Regions from separate parts of the Coprobacillus sp. genome, predicted to be linked through region 2. Evidence: riboswitches for the same ligand, from Rfam matches in the RefSeq annotation. Region 2 holds a riboswitch; the other holds the start of a gene.
What was found. Region 2 has a riboswitch for lysine ahead of AC5M21_RS11775 (ACT domain-containing protein). Riboswitches for the same ligand answer to the same signal wherever they lie in the genome.
Positions count from the first base shown of each region.

Region 1 (12,677 bases), on a different contig from region 2:
TGCATTGACTCCAATATCAGTGACGTTTTCTGGAATTATTATATTCTCAAGAACATCACATCCATAAAACATTTCATCAGATATTTTCGTAAGACTTTTTGGCAGGGTTACATTTTTGAGTGATTTGCATTGCTTAAAGATTTCTTCACCTGTTTCTTTAACACCTTCTGGTATAGTTATACTTTGCAAGGATTCACAGTTTCTGAATGCATATGTTCCTATATTTATTACACTTTTTGGGATTGTTATATTTTCAAGTTTAGTGCAACCATTAAAAACACTATCTTGTATATTTAATAGTCCTTCAGGCAAGGTTACATTCTCAAGAAAAATGCAATCATCAAATGCATAGATCTGAATACTTGTGACACCATTTGGTATAATAACGCTAACAGTATCTTTATGCGCAAAAACTGATGAGCCTATTGAAGTGACTTGAATTCCATTAATGGTTGCTGGTATATTGACATTTGTTGAAGAACCAGTATATTTTGTGATTGTTCCACCGCTATCAATAACAAAATCACTCTCTGGTGTGAGTGCATAAGATTTTATGCTTGTTTCTGTGGCAGAAACAGGAATTTTCGTTATTCCTAGTGTCATTGTGAAACACATACATAGTATTCCTAAAATTCTTAGTTTTCTTTTTATCATCTTTTTTCCTCATTTCATTATAATTTAAACCCTTTCAATATATAAGGTATCTTTAAAAGAAAAAAGTGTCATAATTCAATAAAAAATTTAATATTTTATATTTTGTTAATCACTTGTTGTTGTGAGATATGTATAATTACCTGCTTTATCAGCGACATTGATGCGATAAAGGTATTGACTATCCATAGGGAGTTCAAGAGTTTGAGTCTCTTCATTAAAAGTATAATTATATATTTTTTGTTCATTTGCAAAGATTTCAATAGAGTTCTTATTTATCATTGATAAATTATCTTTAAAGACAATTGTATATATATCTCCATCTTTTGTAATAGATTTCTTATCAGGACTTGATGTATCAATTGTATGAATGGTTAATTCTTTAGAATCAATAACTTGATTATTTTTGATTAATGAAACTGTATAGATTCCATTACTATGAATTGTTGTTGTATTTTTGTTGTTAATAGTTATGTAATCATAGTTTTGATTGGTTGTTTTGACTTCTAAAGAAATTGGCTGATTGGTATACTCTTGAGGATAGTGAAAATCAACAATTTTGCTTGGTTCTTCTTGCATTTCTTGAAGAGGGGGAGTTTTTGGTTCTTCATCTGATAAATTATAAATGATTGCTCCTCCAGTAATCGCAAGAGTTGTGACAAGTGTTGCGATTGTGAGTGAAGTTGTAGAAACAGTTGCTCCTGCTGTGAATGAGACTTCGTTTGTAATCGCAGCTGCAATAGATTTGCTTGTTGTAAGTGATAAAGTATGCAAGTTTTGACATGTTACAAAAAGTAATAATAAAGCATTTGGATCTAATGCTGATGAAATGACACCAGGTGTTATGCCTTTCAATTCTAATTCATCTTTGATATAATTCTTTGCTCTTCTGATTCTTAATTTAACTGCATTTTCTGAAACATCTAAGATTTCAGCTATTTCCTTTACACTTAATTGTTCATAAAATCTAAGGAGGCAAACAGAGCGTAATGATGTAGGCATTGCTTGGATAATGTCTAAGATATATTCACTGACTTCTTTATGAATCACTTCATGAGTGATATTCATTTGTTCATCTTCATACTCTTCCATTGAAGAATTATAATCATCTTCATGAGTTCTTTTTTGTGATGCTGTTTGTAAACAGATATGATAGGCTAATCGATAAGACCAGACATGAAAGGCTTCAGGATGTTTTAAATCTTTGATGTCTTGAAGGATTTTTATGAATATATCTTGTACTGCATCTTTTGCATCGTCTTCATTTTTTAAAAAATTGTATGCCATAAAATAAAAACGATCTTTGTAAGCTTCATAGATTTTATCAAATGCTTTTTCTTGCCCAGCTTGTAGTTTTATAATTGTACTTTTATGAATCCTTTTTTGTTTTGCCATTGTGTTTCTCCTTTTTTGTTTGCTTATTATTATCTTGTCATAAAAGAAATTGATTTACAAGACTTGACATATTTATAGAAAAAGTGTTATTAAGAGTGAATTATAGTGAATACGACATATTTCCGCATAGATAAATATTGATTACGTATAGAAAATAGACAAATTTAGGAATTAATTAAGAAGATTTAAAGATAAAAATAATAATCAATTCTTAAATGTTGTAGTTATTATGTGACAAGAGAAGAATATGTTCCTTTGTATATTCTCATTTATTTCAAAAACTTCTGAGTATACAAAAATACATGGTAAAGTAGGATGGAAAGAAGTTTATAAAAGTTGATCAGTGGAGCGTAATTACAGAAATGTCATATATGTAGATATATGACAACAATTATAAAAAGAACCTAAAAAGTGTATGATTATTCATACACTTTTAAGAAAATCAATACATCTTTACTCTCTTGATTCATTTTAATTATTTTTTTCATATCTTCCAGCGATTGACCGCTAAATAACATATCCAGTATTTTTTCATAGACCTCATAAATGAGTCCTTCTAAAAATGAGCTTTCTTCCTGTGGGAATGAACACTGAAAAAACTTAAGAACATTATGATATAAATTTTCCTGACGTTCTTCTTCAATTCCTTCATGATGTCTCTTTTCATACATATCTCTATTCTCTGAAAGTCTCACTTTGCGATTAAGATTGCGCCGATATGCCATATCTGGGCACCATAAACCTGAAATCTTTGATAGAGATACTGACTGAAATGAGAATTCTGCATTTCGATATTAATGTCTCCATTTTCAGCAGTTCTCACTTTGATGTCTAGAATCATATCTTTATCATCAAGAGAATGAGGATTTAAATCAGGATTGCTGACAGTAATCTTGGAACAGTTGACATGAATAATGTTTTCAATGAGTATGTAAGCAGATAGAGACAGTCAAGATCATCAAAAAGCATATTATTTTTAAAATCAGAAATATAATTTTTCTTAGTCATATAAAAACCCTGCTTACTGGTTTGTCCAGTAATGAGGGTACATATCACTACAAGTTTGAAGGGTCATTTTTCTTATTTATTTGAAAATAATTCATTTTTTCACTAAATTTAGAATTTCAATGCAATATACTAAAACTATGAGAGAACAAACAAGTCACATAATTATCATATGAATTTATTTTAAAAAGATGAAATAATATGATTCAATCATTGAGTGTTTCAATTGTTTGAATTATAGAAAAGAAATTTATATTTTTCATATGAATAATCGCTATAAATTACAAGAAAGGCATAGTATATCTTATATGCATATAAGTTTTTTGAGTTTCTGGATTTTTGATTATACAAAGAAATATGCAGTTTGAGCAAAAAGGAAACAAACAAGTAAACCAATAAGAGTTGGCACAACGAAAGAAACGATAGACCATTTCCAACTACCAGTTTCTTTTTTGATTGTCATTAAGGTTGTTGAGCAAGGCCAATGCATTAATGAAAATAACATTGTGCTAATTGCAGTTATCCATGTCCAACCATTTTGAACAAGTAAAGCCTTTAGTTCAACAAGATTGCTCATATCAAGAATAGTTCCTTGAGCAAGATAGGCCATGATGATAATAGGAACGACAATTTCATTGGCAGGTAAACCGAGAATAAATGCAATTAAGATAACACCATCTAATCCTAATAATTTTGCAAAAGGATCAAGAAATTGAGCACAGTGATTGAGTAAACTCATGTCACCAATCATAATGTTAGCCATCAACCAGATGATAAGACCAGCTGGGATAGCAACACATACAGCTCTTCCTAAAACAAATAATGTACGATCAAAAAGTGAACGAATAATAATTTTTCCAATCTGGGGTTTACGATAAGGTGGTAATTCTAAAGTAAAGGAAGAAGGAACACCTTTTAATAAGGTTTTAGATAAACACTTTGTAACCATAAATGTCATAATGATGCCAAGTAAAATAAGACCAGTGAGAAAGAGGGCAGATAAAACTGATGAAAAGATGCCAGCACTCCCTACAAAGAACATTGTAATAATTGCAATCAGCGTAGGGAAACGACCATTACAAGGAACAAAGTTATTTGTAATAATAGCAAGTAATCGTTCACGTGGTGAGTCAATAATACGGCAGCCAATGACTCCAGCAGCATTACACCCAAATCCCATACACATTGTTAATGCTTGTTTTCCACAAGCACAACAGCATTTAAAAGGTTTATCAAGATTATAGGCGATACGGGGAAGATATCCAACATCTTCTAGTAATGTAAAGAGTGGGAAGAAAATAGCCATTGGTGGTAACATGACAGAGACAACCCAAGCTAAAACACGATAAATACCTAGAACCAAAACACCATGTAACCATGCAGGAGCATGAAAGTACATAAATAAATCGGTTAATCTATCTTGGATATAAAAGAGGATATCTGATAAAACTTGTGATGGATAATTGGCACCAGTCATGGTTAACCAGAATATAATAGCTAAGAGGGCTAACATGATTGGATAGCCAGTCCAACGACTTGTCAGAATATGGTCGATTTTGCGGTCTTTTTGATTGTAAGCAGCATCTTCATATGTGACAACATCTTGACATATGTCTTCTGCCACATGAACAAGTGATGAGACAATTTGATCTTTAATTGTTGCTGTATCAATATTATGTTTTTGTAAGAGTTCTTGAGCAATATTTATAGCTGAAATAAGTTCTTCTTGTTTTAAGAAATCAGTTCCTAAATGATGATCTATTTCAACTAATAAAGATGGATCTTGTTCTAGGAGTTTAAGACTTAACCAGCGAGTATTTAATTGACCTTGTAATCTTTCTTCTAAAATAGGCTGAATCATTGCAATAGCTTTTTCTAAAAGACGGGGATATGTGATTGAAATGTATTCATGATGCTCTTTTGTATCAATAGTATCATCAAGACATTTCAGGAAACGGTCTAAAGATTTTTTTTGGCGAGCAACAGTACTGATGACAGGAACACCAAGTTTTTGAGAAAGCAATGGTAAATTGATATGAATATTTTTACGGATAGCTTCATCCATCAGATTGACACAAACAATGACATTTGAAGAGATTTCTATAGTCTGTAAAACAAGGTTAAGATTTCTTTCTAAACAAGTTGCATCACAAACAACAACAGTCAAGTCTGGATGTCCGAAACAAATAAAATTACGTGCAACTTCCTCTTCAGCAGAATGCGCCATAAGAGAATAAGTACCAGGAATATCAACCATCACATAATCATGTTTTTCAGTAGAACAATAACCTTGTGCATTGCTGACAGTTTTACCAGGCCAGTTACCAGTATGCTGATTCATACCTGTTAAGTTATTAAAAACAGTACTCTTTCCAACATTTGGATTTCCTGCTAAAGCAATGACTTTTGCATCAGGAGATTGTTTGATAATCTCTAATTCAACATTTTTGAGTTCTTTTGATTGGATATCTTCCTTCAATCTTTTCAGCCTCCATCATATCTTTTATCATAATATCTTGGCAATCTTCACTTCTAATTGCAATCACTGCACCACGAATAAAATAAGCTGACGGATCACCTTGAGGGCTACGTCCTAAACATTCAACAACAGTTCCATTAATGAGACCAATATCAAGAAGGCGACGACGCATACTGTTGGTAGCAGTAAGTGTTGCGACCTTTGCTTTTGCACCTATAGGCAAATCATTTAAATTCATAAAATCATCCTTTTTAACATATTTTAGGATAAGGAAACTTTTTATCCTAATTCAATGTATGGTTATTTCTTTTCATTTGTGATTAAAAACAGGAAAGGACATGAAAAATGAGTAAAGAACCTAGTGATTTTCATACTTTTACAGGCTATCGTCTGACATCTAGCCAGGAGTTAACTCCTGCTATGGAGGATTATTTAGAAATGATTTATAGGCTTTATCATCAACAAGTTAAGATTAGAATAGGCGACCTTTCTCGTCATTTGAATGTTCAACCATCTTCTACAACAAAAATTGTACAAAGATTAAAACAATTTGGATATGTTGATTTTGAAAAATATGGAGAGATTACGTTAACTGATAAAGGGATGAGTGAAGGGAAATATCTGTTATATCGTCATGAAATACTTCATCATTTTTTATGCGTTTTAAACCATTCTAATGATGAATTAGAACAAGTTGAAAAAATAGAACATTTTATGGATAGGAAAACAATTTTACAGATAGAAAAATTAACTTTATTTCTTGAAAATCATCATGATTATGATCAATAATTATTTTTCAATATAATTTTTTATAGATAGAAAATGAAAAAGAAATTTAAAATACTCATATAAAAAATAGGACACTTTTTGGAGTGTCCGTTATATGAGTATTTAATAATGATTGGATAGATGAAGTAATACACAAACTGGGATTTGTAGTTTATTCTGATAATAATGACTTTGCTAATTCTATTTGCTTGCCTCGTTCCTTAATGACTTCAACCTTGCTGTTATTATTCAAAAGATTAATAACCTTTATTGCATAATCAGATGAAACGATAGCATGACCTCTCATATGCCCTGTTGCAATAGCTTGAGCATATATTCTTGATGAAAACTTACTTATTTCATTAATTGAATTTTTGGCAAGTGTATTAGCCAAAAAACCTGCTTTTCTCAATTCAAATGCATTTATTTTATTGTCAATTCTCTTTTGTAAAATACCACTTGTTTTAGAAATAATATCGTTTTTTAATTTTTCATCTCCAATATTTATATAAGAAATAAATCTTTCAGCATTTTTAATTGCCCAAATTGCTAATTCTCTTTGAGATAATCTTTCCAAAATATGCTCTAATTTATTTCTTTCATCCACATCATCAATAATTTTTATCTTATATGGAGATGGGATAATAATTTTATTTTCAATATATAATTGCCTTTCATGTTCATTCCATGCGTATTCTACTGGTTTCATCATATATACCTCTACAAATTCTAATTTCATACTATTTTTTTTATAAACTGAATAAACTCCCCTTGTGATAACCGCTGCTATATAATAGGTTATAAGCATCCCTATGCAAAAAGGAAATATGTTCGACATTGCTTTTCTCTTAGAACTGCTATAAATAGAAATAAGCACTCTAAATAATATTCATATTGCCATTTGTGAGAAAGTATTACCTAAATTTTGAGTGTGAATATCTAATAATCTGCTTATAATTCCTAAAATAAATCCGATAATCAGCATACTAAGAGGATTTAATAACATGTTTTTCAAAAATATTACCTCACTTTAAAATTCTAATTTCTCTTCATCAATTCATAAAACTAGAAGATGCTTAATAACATATTATTTAGAATCTTTTTCATATTTCACTAGATAAGGCTCTAAACGTTTCCTCAACTCATATGTTTCATCTTCATAAGGCATTTGAGGAATTTCATAATCAAATATTCCGGAATTATCTAGTTCAGAAATTTCTTCAGGTGTTATTAACTCTACCACTAACTTCCGTAAACTTGCTAATCTAGTCACCATATCAGTTTCAGCACATGCAATAGCTAATGAATAAGCTCTATTGTCTGCATTCTCTCGTTTCTCACTTCTATCCAAAATACAAACCATCATGTCTAAGACTTTTAATAACTGAAGATATTCTTTTTTTGATAGATATACTTTATCTCGCATTTTCAATCTCCTTAGATTTATTTGTTCTTTATTATAAACTGAAATCAATTGATTGAAATAGAATTAGTCCCATACAATTTCTAAACAATTAAAGTTCTCTGGAATTGATGGTATACATGAATAAATATCTAATTCTGAAGGTTTGATTTTAATGACTCCATCAGAACATAACCATTGACAATTGACTATTTTTTCTAATTCAGATGGTTGCATGTTTGTACATATTACGATTGAGTCTCCCGCAAGAATTAATTCTTCTCTCTCATTTTCTTCTTCAATTTGTGTATCATCATGCAAAGTAACACGAACCCATGCTATATTTGGCATTAATTCAATCTTTTGTAACATATCCCATATTTCAGCAAGCGAAGGGCGCCCCTCTCTCCATTGATTAGGAGCAATCGAATCCTCCTCTGTATTTCCCTCGAAAAATTCAACAAGCGTCAACAATGGAAAACGTTCTTCATTTTCTTTTAATATTTTTTTAAATTGACCTAATTCTATCATAACCACAATCTTCCTTTCAAATTATGCTTTATAGCCATATTATACCATAATGAATTTTATAGTCATTCTCATTTTTATTATATTAAATTTTTTTAATAGAATTAAATACAAATAAGTAATCATTTTAGTTTCTATCTTATATATGATAAAATAATAATATCTTTAAATATAGAGATAGGAGAAGATTTAGGGATTATTAAATCATAACAAATCAGTTAAAAGACCTATAAAAAAACGTATTAAAAGATACGTGGTAATGTGATTGCATGAAATCTTCGTAAAGATTCCCAGTATCCACTCGTTGTTTATTTAAGCCACGATGATGGAGAGGGGGATAACTGTATTTTGGGAAAGGACTTTGCATCATTTTTAGAAAATATTATTTTCATAGGTGGGTGTGCAAATAAAGATTGGCAAATGCTGCTATTTTGTGAGAATGCATATCAGGAATTGACCCATTCTGTAAGAATGCTGTTACTTATAAAAGAGAATTAAGTGATTAATATGGTTGAATTAATGTATAATTCTCATAAATTAGCAGAAGTTATAAAGAAAATTATTCTATTTATATAAAGTATATATAATATGATTTGGAGCAGGGAGAAAAGTATGCAAGAAGATAAAAAGCTGAGATTAAAAGAATTACTAGAACAACAAAAACAAAGAATATATAATGCAAAAATCAATGATCAAAAGGAATATATTTTAAAAGAAATACCTCAATTTCACCAACATTATCAATTTGCTGATAAAGAAGACATCATCAAATTAAAACTGTTTTTAAAGAGTTTACCTACTTTAACGAGTGTACGTTTAGATTTGTCTCAACTTCCTAAGCAACAAGAAATCAAATTTTTTAAGGATATTAATGCTCATTTCAATGTTTGGATTTGTTTTCTAAGTGGTTTGCCTGAACTCTTTGAATTGTACCCGTATGGAGATATTCAAGACTTTATCAATGATTTTGATAGTTGGCAATATATAAGTCCTTATTTGATTTTAGTATGTGATAATTTTAAGGATTTCATATTTATTGATGATGAGAAAAAGATGATCCAATCACAAAATACTTAAGTAGGAAATATAAATTGAAGTGAAAATGTGAACATAAGAGTTGACATAATTAAAAATTGTATGTACACTAAAACAAGTTGAATAAATGGTAGAGGTGCAATGATCAAGAGTCCATAATCACAATGTTTGGTACAGTGATTATGAAAAGGGTGATTTGCCGAAGTGTTTTCATGACACCAATAGTGAAAACGCTGGGGGATGATAGAATATATCATCAACTGTCACAATATGTGGAGGGCTATCTCATGCAAATGTATTTTATAATGCTTTGATTGATTGCCAGTCAAAGCTTTTTCTTTTGCCGTTTATATCACAAGAAGGAGGAAATATGAATTTTATTGGAACATTCTGGGCTTTGATTCCAGCTATTATTGCAATTGTGATTGCATTAAAGACAAAAGAAGTATATATATCATTATTTATTGGGATTTTTGTTGGAGGATTATTATTGACTGGCTTTCATCCTATTGGTGCTATTGAAACCGTTTTTGAAACAATGATGGCAAGTTTATCTGATACTTGGAATATTGGAATATTAATCTTTTTGGTATTTCTAGGGACAATTGTTGCATTAATGACCAGAGCAGGCGGAAGTCGGGCATATGGTGAATGGGCAACTCACAGAATTAAAAATAAGCAAGGTGCATTACTTTCTACTTTTGGCTTAGGAGTTTTAATCTTTGTTGATGATTATTTTAATTGTTTAACAGTCGGAAGTGTCATGCGTAATGTTTGTGATGAATTTAAGATTTCACGTGCGAAACTGGCTTATATCATTGATTCTACGGCTGCACCAATTTGTATTATTGCACCTATTTCAAGCTGGGCAGCGGCTGTGAGTGGCTATACCAGTGGCGATGGTTTTTATCTTTTTTTGCAAACAATCCCTTTTAATTTATATGCGCTTTTGACAATCATTATGGTTCTATGTGTTATTCGTTTTGATTTGAATATTGGGAGTATGAAAGAACATGAAATCTCTGCTCAAAATGGTGATGTTCATCATGGTAATGAAGAATATAAAGATGTTCATGTTATTGAAACGTCTGATAAAGGAAAGGTTTTGGATTTAATTTTACCAGTTCTTTTTTTGATTATCAGTTGTATTACTTGTATGGTTTATACAGGTGGCTTTTTTGAGGGGGTTTCTTTTATTGAGTCTTTTACAAATTGTAATGCTTCTTTAGGACTGGTATTGGGTTCGTTCTTGACGTTAGTTTTTACCTTTTTGTTATATTTACCACGTCGTATTCTCACTTATAATCAATTTGCTGAATGTTTGCCAACTGGCTTTAAAATGATGGTTCCTGCAATGACAATTTTAGCACTGGCTTGGACATTAGGAGATATTGTTTCTACACATTTACAGGCTGGTTTATTTGTCTCTACAATGTTAGAACAATATCAGATCAGTGTTGCTGTTTTACCAGCGTGTCTATTTGTTATTGCTGCTGGATTAGCCTTTGCAACAGGAACATCTTGGGGAACGTTTGGTATTCTCATTCCAATCGTGACAGCTATTTTTACAGAAGGAAATCCAATGTTGGTTATTTGTATATCGTCTATTTTAGCAGGAGCTGTTTGTGGTGATCATATCTCACCAATTTCAGATACAACAATTATGGCATCAGCAGGTGCACAATGTCATCATGTTGGTCATGTTTCTACACAACTTCCTTATGCAATGGTTGTTGCAGTTGCATGTATTGTTGGTTATATTGTTGCTGGTCTGACACAGAATGTTTGGCTAACATTTTTAAGCGGCTTGATAACTTTATTAATTATGATATTTTATATTAACAAGAAAAAGTAAAGCTGTTGTGAAAAGATAAAAAGTTAAAATATGGTGTAAAATTAAAGATGATAATCTTATTAGAAACAGTATTGTTAATATATTTTATATGTTTGAATTGATTATAATTTACCAGCAACAATTATTGATATAATCAAAAAAAGGTAAAGTGAAAAAGTAAATTCCAGTTTTATAAAATCAGTTTTTTAAGAAAGATTAATTTCTGTTTTATTGATAAATTCAATAGATTTTGATCTTTTTAATTTGATTTTCTTTCAATTATCATATATGATTTATGTAAAGATAAACATATTTATATATTTTTGATCGCACTGAAAAAGGTCGATTTAGTCACTTTTTAAAAAATGTAAGACTAAATTCTTGTTATGAACTTGTATTGGTTATTTGATATCTATATGAATTTGTTTATTCTTTATAACTACGTTGGGGTAGTTACTTTATGAGATAAGGTTTCAATGTCACTTGATCCTTATCTATTTTTTTTATGTTTAATAAATCTAATATCTTTTGACCATATAAGAATTCGAATAGTTCATAAGGAGTCTTTCCATTTAAACTCTCTCTAGGAACACTATTGATATGACTAAACATTAAATCTAGTTTTTCTTGTGTTAATTCTTCAGTAGAAGCTCCATTAGGAACGATGTCTCTTATAAAGTTATGATTCTTTTCTACATGAGGCTTCTGTGATGATTGCATGGGATCACAATAAAAGATATGTGTTCTTACCATCTTTGTTTCTGGATCTATTTCCATATCCTCACATGCATAAAACTCTGCTCCTCGATCAGTTAATATGATTGGAAAACTGTTCATGTCCTAAGAGTTGATAAAGATAATTAATTCCTGCGAATATAGATTCTTTCGTTTTTTCCTTATGAATAATTCCAAACATAAATCCTATCTTTGTAAACATAAAAGTTTGAATATAATGCTTCTTATCTTCATTATAAACAGTATCCATCTCCACAACTGGAATATCAGGATGATTTTCAATATATAATAAATAGTCTGAATATCTTCTTCCATCTAGAAATTGAGGCTGCTTATTTCTTGGCTTACAAGGATATTCTTTAGAAAGTTTTCGTGAGACTTTCTTCTTGAGATTAATATTTAATATACCAAATTTTCTAAAGATACCGATACTAATATAATTGTATAAAGTTTTTTCACATATATTCAATTCTTTGTGATTGAGTATGATTTCATAAGGAGATTGACCTTGATCAATGAGAGGCTTAATAATAACTGCCATATCTTTAACTTGATTATAAGTGAGATCAACTCCCATTCTTGAATCAACTAAAGATTCAAGATATTCATTATGAGCGATATCAGCTTTATAGAAGTATCTATCTAAAAAACACCTTGAGATTTTATCACATCCATTACAGGCACCAGGAGAGCGATCTTTTCTCTTACAAGGAACAGGAACATATCTTTCACATCTTTGGGTACAACGATAACACTCTTTTTTAAGGTGAATACAGTTATTACCATAAAAAGAAGCACGTTCTTTTAATTTTCTATGAAGTTTAATTTCTTTAGCGACAGTAGAA
Region 1 is NZ_CFJNYH010000001.1:77,722-90,398, reverse strand. It holds gene AC5M21_RS00525 (leucine-rich repeat domain-containing protein) at 1-654, opposite strand, end outside; gene AC5M21_RS00520 (RNA polymerase sigma factor) at 760-2,046, opposite strand; gene AC5M21_RS00515 (hypothetical protein) at 2,466-2,717, opposite strand; gene AC5M21_RS00510 (PD-(D/E)XK nuclease family transposase) at 2,738-2,938, opposite strand; gene AC5M21_RS00505 (hypothetical protein) at 2,914-3,054, opposite strand; gene feoB (ferrous iron transport protein B) at 3,395-5,530, opposite strand; gene AC5M21_RS00495 (FeoA family protein) at 5,490-5,768, opposite strand; gene AC5M21_RS00490 (metal-dependent transcriptional regulator) at 5,876-6,319, shown strand; gene AC5M21_RS00485 (putative immunity protein) at 6,471-7,136, opposite strand; gene AC5M21_RS00480 (hypothetical protein) at 7,386-7,724, opposite strand; gene AC5M21_RS00475 (YfbO family protein) at 7,788-8,231, opposite strand; gene AC5M21_RS00470 (hypothetical protein) at 8,577-8,726, shown strand; gene AC5M21_RS00465 (hypothetical protein) at 8,841-9,305, shown strand; lysine riboswitch at 9,387-9,554, shown strand; gene AC5M21_RS00460 (Na+/H+ antiporter NhaC family protein) at 9,634-11,118, shown strand; gene AC5M21_RS00455 (hypothetical protein) at 11,551-11,874, opposite strand; gene AC5M21_RS00450 (helix-turn-helix domain-containing protein) at 11,906-12,677, opposite strand, start outside.
Region 1: another riboswitch for lysine. It lies ahead of AC5M21_RS00460 (Na+/H+ antiporter NhaC family protein); the one in region 2 lies ahead of AC5M21_RS11775 (ACT domain-containing protein).

Region 2 (12,677 bases):
TTACCATTTTCTTTATTTAATAATTCATTAACTTCCTCAAGAGACATTTCTTTATTCTCTCTTTTTTCTGGAGGTAGATCTCCTTTAAACTCATTGATATCTGCAATACATAAACCTTTACCACCAACATCAAAAGCTCCTTCTATTTGGTTTGCAGCGACTGCTCCTCCCCATAAAAAATCTTTTGGAAATTTATGCTGACACTTTTTCATTTTCTAATCTCCCCTCTTCCTGTAAACTTTTCTTCTCATAGATTTTAAAGAATGGATAATAAATTGCAAAATAAACCAAGAAATTCACAACAACTAACGCAACGCCTGTCCATGAATTTGTGCACAAGAATCCTGCCAAGAATGAAGGAAAATTCCATGCCGCTGCAAGAGGATTACCCATTCCTGCAACAATACCTGTTGTAAAAGCAAAATATGTAATAAAAACATTAACTAATGGTCCTAAGAGTAATGGAATAAAGAATGTAGGATTTAAGATAAATGGTACACCAAATAAGATAGGTTCATTAATGTTAAAAAGACTTGGTGCTATACTCAATCGACCTAAACTTTTAATAGATTGACTCTTTGAAAAACACATCATAAGACATAAGGCAAGTGTTCCTCCGCCACCACCAATCCATAAGAATGTGAAGATAAATGGTTCAACTCCCACATGAGGAATAGGTGTTCCAGCAACAAATGCATCCATATTGGCAACTGCATTGATAGTCCATATTGGTAAAACAATAGCTTTTAATACTCCTGGATGAATACCACCAAACCACATTAAAGCAGTTAACACAACATAAATGATTGGCAATAACAACGAATCTGCTGATGCACTTAATAAAGGTGTTAATGCAGATGCTATCACAGTATTAATATCGAATCCTAATAAGTGAACAATAATTGTCACAACAGACACTGAAATAGTAATTGGTATCAACGCATCAAAACTACTTCCAATATTTTGAGGAATTGAATCTGGCATTTTAATTCTTAAATTATGCTTATCACAAAAACGCATAACTTCTACAGCAAATACTGAAGTCATAATAGCACTAAACATACCTTCCCCACCTAAATAGGCTTTATTAATATAAGAACCATCTTCTATAGAAGTCACTCCTATTGTAGTTAAAAAGCATAATGTTGCAGCAATTCCTCCAATTAATGGAGAAATATGATAAGTTTTTGCTAATTGATAACCGATACTAAAACTTACATAAATAGATAATAAGCCAATAGTAAGTGTGAATGGAATCATTAAAGCATTTGTAAGTGTTGGATTATTTGCCATAAAATCAACATAAGCCTGTGGGAATGGAAATGTTGCAATGAGTAAGAAAATAGCACCTATAATCGTTAATGGAATTGTAGCAACCAAGCCATCTCGAATAGCTGAAAGATGTCTCTGATTAGAAACCTTGCTCATTATTGGAACAAGTTTTGCATCTAACATTGCAGATAATTTATTCATTGTGTTTGTCCTCTCTCTTTTTATATTTGTATAATCATGATTACCACTATCATTATAGCATGCCCTTTATCATGCCTATTTTCCAGTTTTGGAAAATGAATATTATGAAAGAAAATAGTGAGAAATATGTTATAATTTGTAGAGATTAAAAAAAGGAGGCTATAATAATGCTAAAAAAGGATTTTAAAAAGAGTGGATTGCAAGTTATACTATCTGAATATCTCTTTAATATAAAAAAGTTTGATACCAACTTTATTATTGCTAAAGTGATGTTAGATCGTTTATCTGAATTTCCTGATATATCTATTGAGAAAATTGCCTATTTAGCCAACACAACTCCTGCTACTGTCACAAAATTCTGTAAAAAATTAGGCTATGATGGTTTTCTTGGTATTAAACAAGAAAATTACATTAACTTTTATGGTATTACACAGGAATTTATCAATGAAATCAATGATCCTATTGATCTTTATAATGCATACACAAATCAGATTAAGAATATCTATGATGACCTTTATCCACTTTACAATCATGAACAAATTGCAAGGATAGCCTGGCAATTATCATATTGTAAAAAAATTACTGTCTTAACAGGACATCATGGTTTTACTGCAACCAATTTATTTAGTGAGATGTTGCGTTCATTTAACATCCTTTGTTATGAAATTGATCGTCACTCAGATATCTCAATAATTGAAAACACACTAGAACAATCTGATATGATTTTTATTATTAGTCTCTCTGGGAAATGGATGAAAAAAGAATTAATGGAAATAAATGAAAACGTTTTTGAAAAAAATCAAAATAAGATTGTTGTTTTATCATATGATTCTTCTTTAGATTTATCAAATTTAATAGATTTTTCTTTTATACCTGATTTTTTTGATTCTACATTTATATCAAATAATTCTATACAGGTTTTCTTTATCCTTTTGATTTCTTATCTTGCTGTTGAAATGAAAAAAAGAAAAAATTTATAATATCAAAAAAAGATTTCAAACGATTATATAACAGTTTAAAATCTTTTATTTTACTTAAAAAATATTGGTTGTTTGAGATGGATTGACATTATGAACTATATCTTCTTGACTATCAAAAATAACCTGACCATCTTTAATTGTTTTTAAAACTTTAATATCCTTGATCTTCTTTTGATCAACTGTTAATGGATTGTCACTTAAAATAACCATATCTGCCTTCTTACCAACTTTCAAAGACCCTTTTTCATTTTCTTCAAAGTATTGATATGCTCCATGAATTGTTAAAGCCTTAAGGGCTTCTAATGGTTCAATACATTCATCTTTACCTAAAATATCACCACTTTGCGTTTCTCGATTGACAGCAATATGTAAACTTTCAATCATATTAGGTTGAATAACTGGAGCGTCAGTATGCATTGTAAAGCAAAGATGATGTTCTAAAGCAGAATGTAAAGGACTAATCATCTGGGCTCTTTGTACACCCATATTTTCCTTATGGATATCACCAAAATAATAAACATGTGATAAGAAAAATGATGGAATCATATGAAGAGCTTTAGCCTGATTCATTTGTTCTGGTCTCATCATCTGGGCATGTATAATCACTGGTCTTATATCTTGTTGATGAATTCTTTGATACTGATCCATATAATGTTGAACAGCTTGGTCACCATTACAATGTACCAGAACTTGCATATCTTCCTGTACTGCTTTGATAAGATTGTTCTTAAGTTGTTCATCTGTTAATGTTGGATATCCATATGTTCCATCTACATAAGGAGAAATTGTCCATGCTGTTTTATTTTGTGGTGAACCATCTAAAAACATTTTATATCCACCAATTTTAAAATGATTGATATATTTTTTGACATGATTTTGAAAATCTTTCATAAAATCAGCAGCATCAAAACCAGGATAACCAACAACATCTAAATAAAATATATGATCTTGAATAAGCATTTGATATATACTCTTTAATGCGTCAACAATCATTCCATCCTGTGCTGTTGTTATTCCATAACTCGCATATGTCTGTTGTGCTTTCAGATAAGCTTTTTTTAATGATTCCAGTGAAGCCATTGGTGCTTTTTGAAGATAATAAGTAAAGGCTGTCTCTTCTAAAAAGCCAGTATCAAAATCAATCTTTCCACCTTCTGGACTCTTTGTTTCCTTTTGTATATTTAGTTTTTGAAGAGCTTCGCTATTCATAACACCACAATGTCCTGTTTGATGTTGAATAATAATCGGAATATCTTGAGAAAAAGTATCTAATTCCTGTTTTGTCACATGTCTTTTTTCTTTTAATTTATGATGATCATAACCTTTACACATAACAAATTCATCACTCTTTATGTGATTTTCCTCTATATATTTATGAATAACTTTCTGAATATCCTGAATGCTTTGACAATCATCAAGAGCAACCTGTAACAAAGACGTTGCATAACCACTTATATGACTATGACTATCAATAAAGGCTGGAATTAATGTATGACCCTTTAAATCTACAATCTTCATACCTTTTTTATAGAGTTTCTGATAATCTCCAATATCTATAATTTTTCCATTTTCTTCAACAAGAGTATTTCCACTATAATCTTCTAAAGTGATAATGTTTCCATTTGTATATATAGTTTTCATATTATTGCCTCCATATAATGATTATCTTCCTTATTTATGAATGCAATATTAAAACAACCAATCAAATAAAAAAGATTTTGTTTCAATATCCTTTGTAGATTCACAATAATTAACTTTCATTTCACCACTTAGAGACTTTCCTTTTCCTTTACCAAGAACAATTTTATAAACACCTTGTTTATATGTTGCCTGATAATCACTTTGATGATCTGCTAAAACCTGGTCCTTATTATCAACACCCTTGACCCACGTTTTAAAATCTTCTAAAAGTTTTCCTTTAACTTCATACATTTCTTTTATATCAGATTCTTGATTAGAATTTGCTATTATTTTATACTGTGGTTCTTGACTCTTGGCATGAACGCTTACACCTAACATGAATCCTAAAACAATAAATAAACATACTTTTTTCATTTCTGTCACCTCACAATTGAGTATGAACAGTTTTTTTTATTTTATACAAATATTGGAAACAAATGAAATATATATTAAAAATCTTATCTCATTTTCTCTGCTATCAAAAAAAAGGACTATTGATAGTCCTCGTTCACATCATAATATATTAAATCATCAAATGTCTGTCTTCTAATAACGAGTTTAGATTTTCCCTTATAAGTAAAGACAACTGCGGGTTTAGGCAATTGATTATAGTTTGAAGCCATTGAATAATGATATGCTCCAGTAGAGAATTGAGCAAAAATATCTCCTGGTTCTGGTTTTGCTATTTTTACTTCTTTAATGACAATATCACCTGACTCACAAACTTTTCCAGATATTGTTGCATTTAATGTCTTTGGCTCTTCTGCTTTATTAACTATGATTCCATCATAATCAGCATCGTATAAACAAGTCCTAATGTTATCAGTCATCCCACCATCAATACTTACATATGTACGAACATCAGGAATTTCTTTCACTGTCCCTATTGTATATAAAGTGATACCAGCATTCCCAACGACATATCGTCCTGGTTCAACCAATACCATTGGCATATCCCAGCCACGTTTTTCATACCCTTCTTGAATTGTTTTCATAATTTCAGTTGTAATGACTTCAAAATCAAGTGGTTCATCTTTTTTTGTGTATGCAATTCCATATCCACCACCAGCATTGATTTTAGTTACCATAACCCCTAATTTATCATAAATTTCATATGCAAATCCAACAAATCTCTTCATTGCACTTACATATGCATATAAATCAAAAACTTGTGATCCTATATGACAGTGTATTCCTTCAAAATGAATAGATTTGGAAGTAACAATCTTTTGAATTGCATCTAAGTAGATACCATGTCTAGCACTAAAACCAAACTTTGTATCTTTATGTCCAGTTTGAATAAAACCATGACCACCTGCTTTGATTTCAGGAACTACTCTCACAGTCGCATAAATTGTTTTATTAAATTTTGTTGCAATTTCTTCTACTAAATCAATCTCATGGAAATTATCAATAACAAAATGATCAACATCATGTGTAATTGCATATTCGATTTCTGAAGGGAGTTTATTGTTTCCATGAAAATAAATCTTATGTGGATCAAACCCAGCTTTTAAGGCAATTGAAATTTCACCAGCACTAACACAGTCAATTCCAATTCCATATTCCTTTGCTAATTTATAAATTTCTAAACAACTAAATGATTTGGATGCAAATAAAGGCAATACATTTTCATATTTATCTAAAAACTTCTCCTTTAATTCATTCATTTGATGACGAATATGCCCCTCACTCATCACATAAAGTGGTGTTCCATATTGCTTAACCAAGTCCATAACATCTACATCATCTATGTATAATGTCTTATTTCTAATCTGTGCAAACTCTGTTTGTAAAACCATTCTTTTTCCCCTTTAATATAAATTTTTCAAAGTATACAATCCATAATCTTTATCTATAATTGTTTCACAAGCAGCAATAGCGCCTTGAACAAAAACATCTTTTGATAATGCTGTATGTTTTAGCTCAATAACCTCATCGTGTCCAGCAAGAAGAACTGTGTGTTCTCCAAAAATTGTACCTGCTCTCACTGATTGAATACCTATTTCATTTTTCTCACGTTTATGATGAACAAGGCTCCGATCATAAACTTCTTTTGTTTCATCTATCTCTTCATGAATAACATCATAAAGTAATTTTGCAGTTCCTGAAGGAGCATCAATTTTTTGATTATGATGCTTCTCTATAATTTCAATATCATATCCTTGATCATAAAATTCTTTAGCAGCTTCTCTCACAATTTTAATTAACATAGAAACTCCAAATGAAGTGTTATAAGATTGGAAGATAGGAATTTGCGATGATGCTTCTTCAATTCTTAATAACTGTTGTTCATTAAAACCTGTTGTTGCTATAACAAGAGCACAATGATGCTTAATTCCAAACTTCAATAAATCATCTAAATTGTTTGGATGAGAGAAATCAATAATAGCATCAATATGATCATGAACCTCTTGAAAAGAAGAATACATATTCTCCTTAATTGTCTCATCAAAGATTGGAGAAACAACACCAATAAGATTCATTTTTTCATTATTTCTCACAGCTTGAGTAACCTTTTTACCCATTAAACCAAAACCACATACCAATATATTCATACTAATATCCCTTTTCTTCAAATTTTATCATTGCATCAAATAACAATTTCTTATTCGCTTCTGTTGTTTTAATAAGTGGTCTTCTTACCATTTCACCACATACCCCTAATTTTGCTAGAGCAACTTTTGGCATAATCGGATTCACATCAACAAATAAATATTTGCTGACATCATTAAAATCATATGCCATTGCTTTTGCAAGTTCCATATCACCCTTTAGTATAGCCTGTGCAAATTTCTCTGTTTCTCTAGGATAAACATTAGATAAAACCGAAATCACACCCTTACCACCAGCAGCAATAAATGGAAGAATATTATCATCACATCCACTATACATATCAAAATCTAAGTCTCTTGTTTTTGATAGTACATCCATTGCATATGCAATATTATCAGTAGCATCTTTCATTGCTTTAATATTTCTATGCTTTGCTAATTCAACAACAGTATCAACAGCAATATTCATACCAGTACGCCCTGGAACATTATATATAATCATAGGTATTTCCACTTGGTCAGCTATATACGTATAATGATCAATAAGCCCTCTTTGACTCGTTTTATTATAATATGGTGTCACAACAAGAATAGCATCTGCACCAACTTCTTTTGCAAATTTGGCCTTTTTTAAAGCTGTTTCTGTATCATTTGAACCAGCACCAGCAATAACCTTTACACCTGTTCCTTTAGCCATTTCAATAACAATTTTTGTTAACTCAAATTCTTCTTCAATTGTAATTGTAGCAGTTTCACCTGTTGTTCCATTGACTAATAAAGCTTGAACACCTCCATCAATCATTCTTTGAACTTGTCTTTTAAATCCCTCAAAATCTAAACTTCCATCATCATGCATTGGTAATACCAATGCAACTGCACTTCCTTCAAAAATTGGTTCCATAAATATCCTCCTTATAATTGATAAGCCTTTTTTATTTCTTGAACTGCAACTTCTTTTAATTCACCTGGAATAACAAATGAAATAGATGTGTCAGAAGTTGTTACCTGACTAAATGGAATTTGGAATTGTCCAAATATTTCAAAAACATTTGCAGCAACACCTATTTCATCCTTCATCTTTTCACCCTCAACCATAACTTTTGCAACATTTCTATTTTGAAAAATCATTATTCTGTCATGTTTCCGCTTGATCTCCTCTAATGCTTCATTTAGTTTTCTTTGATCTGAAAGTGGACAAGTAAAATCAATTCTCATATCATCCTCTAACATAACTTGTGATATCATATCAACATTAACACCTTTTGATGAAATTTGTCTAAAGATATTCCCAACAAATAAAGGATTTTTTTCTACATTTATAAACTTGACTTGAATAATTTCATGATCACTTTCAACCTTTGTAATTGGACTTTTATTCATCGCATTCGCCTTCTTTCTATAAAAAAATTGCAATGAGACCATTGCAATTAATAAGTGTTTATCAACGCAATAGCACCCCACTTTAATATTATAAAGTGACAGTAGCATAGATATTCTCTATACTCCCAGGATATAATAACATGCAAATCATTACTCCTTCGGCAATCGCCCCGCCTTCTTCTCAGTTGCATCTTTTGAATGAAGAATTTTTGACTTTTGCGCCTCTATCTTGACATAATACTATCACAACAACTATATGAAAGCAACCTTTATTTAATTAGCTTTTTTAGCACTTTTTTTTTTTTTGTGATATACTTGTTGCCAAGAAATGAGGTATGTCTATGAAAATTATTTTTATTCTTATGTTTCTCTTTATTATTATAGCACCTTTTATTTATTTTCTTTATATATTTCGTCATCTTTCTAAGATTACCAAAATAAGTGCAGCAGGCATAACAATCTTTTCACTTATAACGATAATGATTAAACTTTTTGTTCATCCTTATTCTCTCACTTTTTTAATACTTACAACAATTGTCCAATTTTATATAATAACAGTATTCATCATTTTTATTCTTTTTGGAATTTATCAACTTATTTGTTACTGTTTTCACAAACCTTTTGTTTATAAAACCATCTCTGTTTTAATCATTTTCTCAATTTTATTAACAGGTATAAGTTATTTGACACACTATACTAAAGTAGAAACCAATTATGAAGTGACTATTCATAAAGATACAACTCTTAAACAATTACATATTGGAATGATTAGTGATGTTCACTTGGGAACAGGAACTTCTCTTTCTGATTTAAGAACTCTGGTAGATAAGTTTAATCAGAAACAGTATGATTTGGTATGTTTTGTAGGCGATATATTTGATGAGTCAACTCCTAAAGATATGATAGAAGATGCACTTAGCATATTCTCACAAATAAATACAACTTATGGACTCTTTGCAGTCAATGGTAATCATGAGCATTATGCAAATATTTTACAAACCGAACTTTATCAAAAATATAATATTCACCATCTAAGTGAAAATTATGTATGTGTAGATGGCTTATTTAATATAGTAGGGAGAGAAGATATTGTTGCACACCTTGACAACATTATGAATAATATATGTCAGGGAATGAATACAAATTTACCAACAATTTTACTTGATCATAATCCTAAACGTTATCAGGATGCGCTTAATTATGCTGATTTACAGTTATCAGGACATACACATGCTGGACAATTTTTTCCAGTCACTCTTCCAACTGCTCCACTCTATGATAATGTTTATGGATTACTTCAAAAAAATCATTTTTCTTTAATTGTCACAAGTGGTTATGGTTCATGGGGATTCCCAATGCGTTTCTTAACAAATTGTGAATTTGTAGATATAAAAATAGCGTTTACAAAAAAGTAATATTTATTATAGACTTTTTCAGACAAATAATATATCATATGAAAAGCGAGGTAAGGTATATGGTTATAGAATTAGACAGTCAATATGAAAAAAGAAAACAAGAAATAGAAAAAATTGTGAAAAATGTTATTGAAAAACATAATATTGAAATTTCACAAACTGCTTTTGATAATTTAATTATTCATTTATCACTATGTATTTCAAGGGAGTTAAATGGAACGTATATCACAACAAGTGAAAGTCAAATTAATCATTTAAAGGAACATGAATACTATCCTGCTGCTGTACAAATCATTGAAATACTTGAAAAGGAATTTGATGTGACAATTGACCAAAATCAAATTAGCTATACAACTATGTATTTAGCCAATATTAATTTATTAGATATTGATTTTAATTGTGAATTTGATTTATGTGATGATGAAATGGAAGAAGTCATTAATGAAACAATTGTCAAAATTAAAGAAATTTTAAATCTAGACTTGAGAAAAAACAAAGAGTTTTATACTGGTATGACATTACATTTCTATCCTGCATTAGATCGTTTACAAAATAATCAACAACTCACAAATAATCCTTTAAAAGATCAAATTCAATCACAACATGAAACTGAATTTGAATGCGCAAAAATCTTTAACTCTATTGTTGAAGAACATTATAAAAAGTCATTCAATGAACACGAATTAGCATATATTGCACTACATTTTGGTACTGCATTTAGACAACAATAAAAAAGCTTAGCGAAATAACTTATATAAAGTTAACTCGTTTAGCTTTTTCTTTTTAGATAAAATTTATAATAATGAATATATCATTTATCAACAGGATTGCCCTGGAAATAAATATTCTAACTCCTACATAATAAATACTTACTTATTCTTAAACACAATATAAAGTATATAGAGAATCACACATTCAAATAAACATGAAAGCATAACAACCATGAAAATATAGCTAATGATTGTTAATATGTCATTATTTGTATTAAATGCAGTGACACCTAAAAAAATAATAAGACTAATTAAACCTATGGTTCTTAAATATTTAAAAAATCTATAAAATCTTTGTGATAATACATTATATTTATCCATCTTATTTTCCTATACAAAAGCGCTTAAATAATTCATCTAATAAATCTTCTTTTGCTCTTTCTCCAAGTATTTCTTTTAAGTTTTCCCAACTTTCATATAAGTCAGTCACAATTAAATCAGTTGGTATATTATTTTCCATTGCTACAATAGCATTTTCTAATGATTGGCTTGCCTTTTCTAATAATTGAATCTGTCTAGCATTGGCTAAAATATCTTCTTGTCCTGCAGTTATTTTTCCTAATTCAAACATTTTTTTAATTTCGTTAATTAAAGATTCTATTTCATTATCTTTTGCACTAATAAAAATCCCATCTAATTCATATTTAATGCCTTGATCTTTTTTATTCATAACAATAATTCTATTCGTATCTTGAGATAATTCTAATAATTCATAATCTTCTTTTGTAAGTTCTGAAGAACTATCAAGCACCAATAAAACCAAATCAGCCTTATGTATTAATTCTTTAGATTTATTAACACCAATATTCTCAACTATATCATTTGTTTCTCGAATACCTGCAGTATCAATCATATTTAATACAATATTATCAAGACGAATCGTTCCCTCAACAATATCTCTTGTTGTTCCTGCAATGTCTGTAACAATAGCTTTATCTTCTTGAAGTAATGCATTTAATAAACTTGACTTTCCAACATTAGGTTTTCCAATGATAACTGTTGATATTCCATCTTTTAATAGATGGACATTTTGAGATGATTCAATAATATGATTCATTTTTGTTTTTAATGACTGACTTTTTGGAAGTAAAGAATCTGCTGTTAATTCTTCAACATCTTCATATTCTGGATAATCAATATTAACTTCTATTTGAGTTATAATTTTAATTAAATCTTCTCTTAAATCCTCAATAAAATGACTGATATTCCCTTGAATTCCTTTTAAAGCCAATTCAGTTGCATAATCATTCTTAGCTGTAATTAAATCACTAATAGCTTCAGCTTGTGACAAATCTATACGACCATTTAAGAAGGCACGCTTAGAAAACTCACCATGTTCTGCCATCCGTGCTCCTTTTTTTAAACATAAATTTAGAACCTTTTGAGTAATAAAAATACCACCATGGCAATTAATTTCTACCATCTCTTCACCTGTAAATGTACGATGACCACGATAAATATTAACCAGAACTTCATCTACTCTCTTTTGATCATCTTTTATATATCCATATGTTATTGTATGACTTTCTTTATTTGTAATTTGACCTGTAAAAAAACTTTGAACAAATGCTATGCAATCTTTACCACTCAAACGAATAATAGAAATTGCTGCTTCTAATCTTGAAGTTGCAATAGCAACAATAATATCATCATTCATAATTTCACCACTTCTTTCTTATATAGTATAACAATATCTCTCTAAAATATCTATAATCCAAAAGAAAAAGAATAATCTCAGTTAGATTATTCTATAAATGACTCATAATATAAAGCATACTATTTATCTTTGATCTTTCCCTTGTGGTACAAAATCTGCTGTTTCCATATAATAATATAGAATACGTTCTTTAAATTTTAGCACAATGTCTTGATAATCAGGATTATCTATTTGATTAATTAATTCTAATGGGTCTTTATCTAAATCATATAATTCATCTTTTTCATACAATCTCATTGTATATTTTATATTTCCCATTCTACACATCAGTGCTTTTGTATGTTCTGGTCCTTCACTTGATTGAGTGCTTAATCGTGGCCAATATGGTGAAGTTGGATCATGTCCTTTTTCCATTGCTTGAATTTCTCCGTGAATGCGACCACCTTCACAGAAAACTGCATCTTTGTGAATCTCATCTCCTGATAAAATGTGTACTAATGATTTCCCAAATTGTGTGTATGAAAGTTTTATATCACACATTTCTGCTATAGTTGCTGGTATATCTAAAAGTTCAGCGAGGGCTTTTGTTTTTCGGGGTTTTACTTTTAAGTTTTTAGCAGGTTTCATTAATAGTGGAATATTGCTAATGGGATTTTCAAAACAGTTTTGAACTTTCTCTGTAATATTATAATCTCCAGTATAATCTCCATGATCACTATATACAAATATATTTGTATTATCATAAAAATCATGTTGTTTTAACTTAT
Region 2 is NZ_CFJNYH010000032.1:25,817-38,493, forward strand. It holds gene AC5M21_RS11735 (glycoside hydrolase family 1 protein) at 1-212, opposite strand, end outside; gene AC5M21_RS11740 (PTS sugar transporter subunit IIC) at 193-1,473, opposite strand; gene AC5M21_RS11745 (MurR/RpiR family transcriptional regulator) at 1,641-2,453, shown strand; gene AC5M21_RS11750 (amidohydrolase) at 2,508-4,094, opposite strand; gene AC5M21_RS11755 (hypothetical protein) at 4,143-4,508, opposite strand; gene lysA (diaminopimelate decarboxylase) at 4,625-5,935, opposite strand; gene dapB (4-hydroxy-tetrahydrodipicolinate reductase) at 5,948-6,691, opposite strand; gene dapA (4-hydroxy-tetrahydrodipicolinate synthase) at 6,693-7,589, opposite strand; gene AC5M21_RS11775 (ACT domain-containing protein) at 7,601-8,068, opposite strand; lysine riboswitch at 8,131-8,303, opposite strand; gene AC5M21_RS11780 (metallophosphoesterase) at 8,410-9,483, shown strand; gene AC5M21_RS11785 (BglG family transcription antiterminator) at 9,543-10,214, shown strand; gene mnmE (tRNA uridine-5-carboxymethylaminomethyl(34) synthesis GTPase MnmE) at 10,576-11,910, opposite strand; gene AC5M21_RS11795 (sulfatase family protein) at 12,034-12,677, opposite strand, start outside.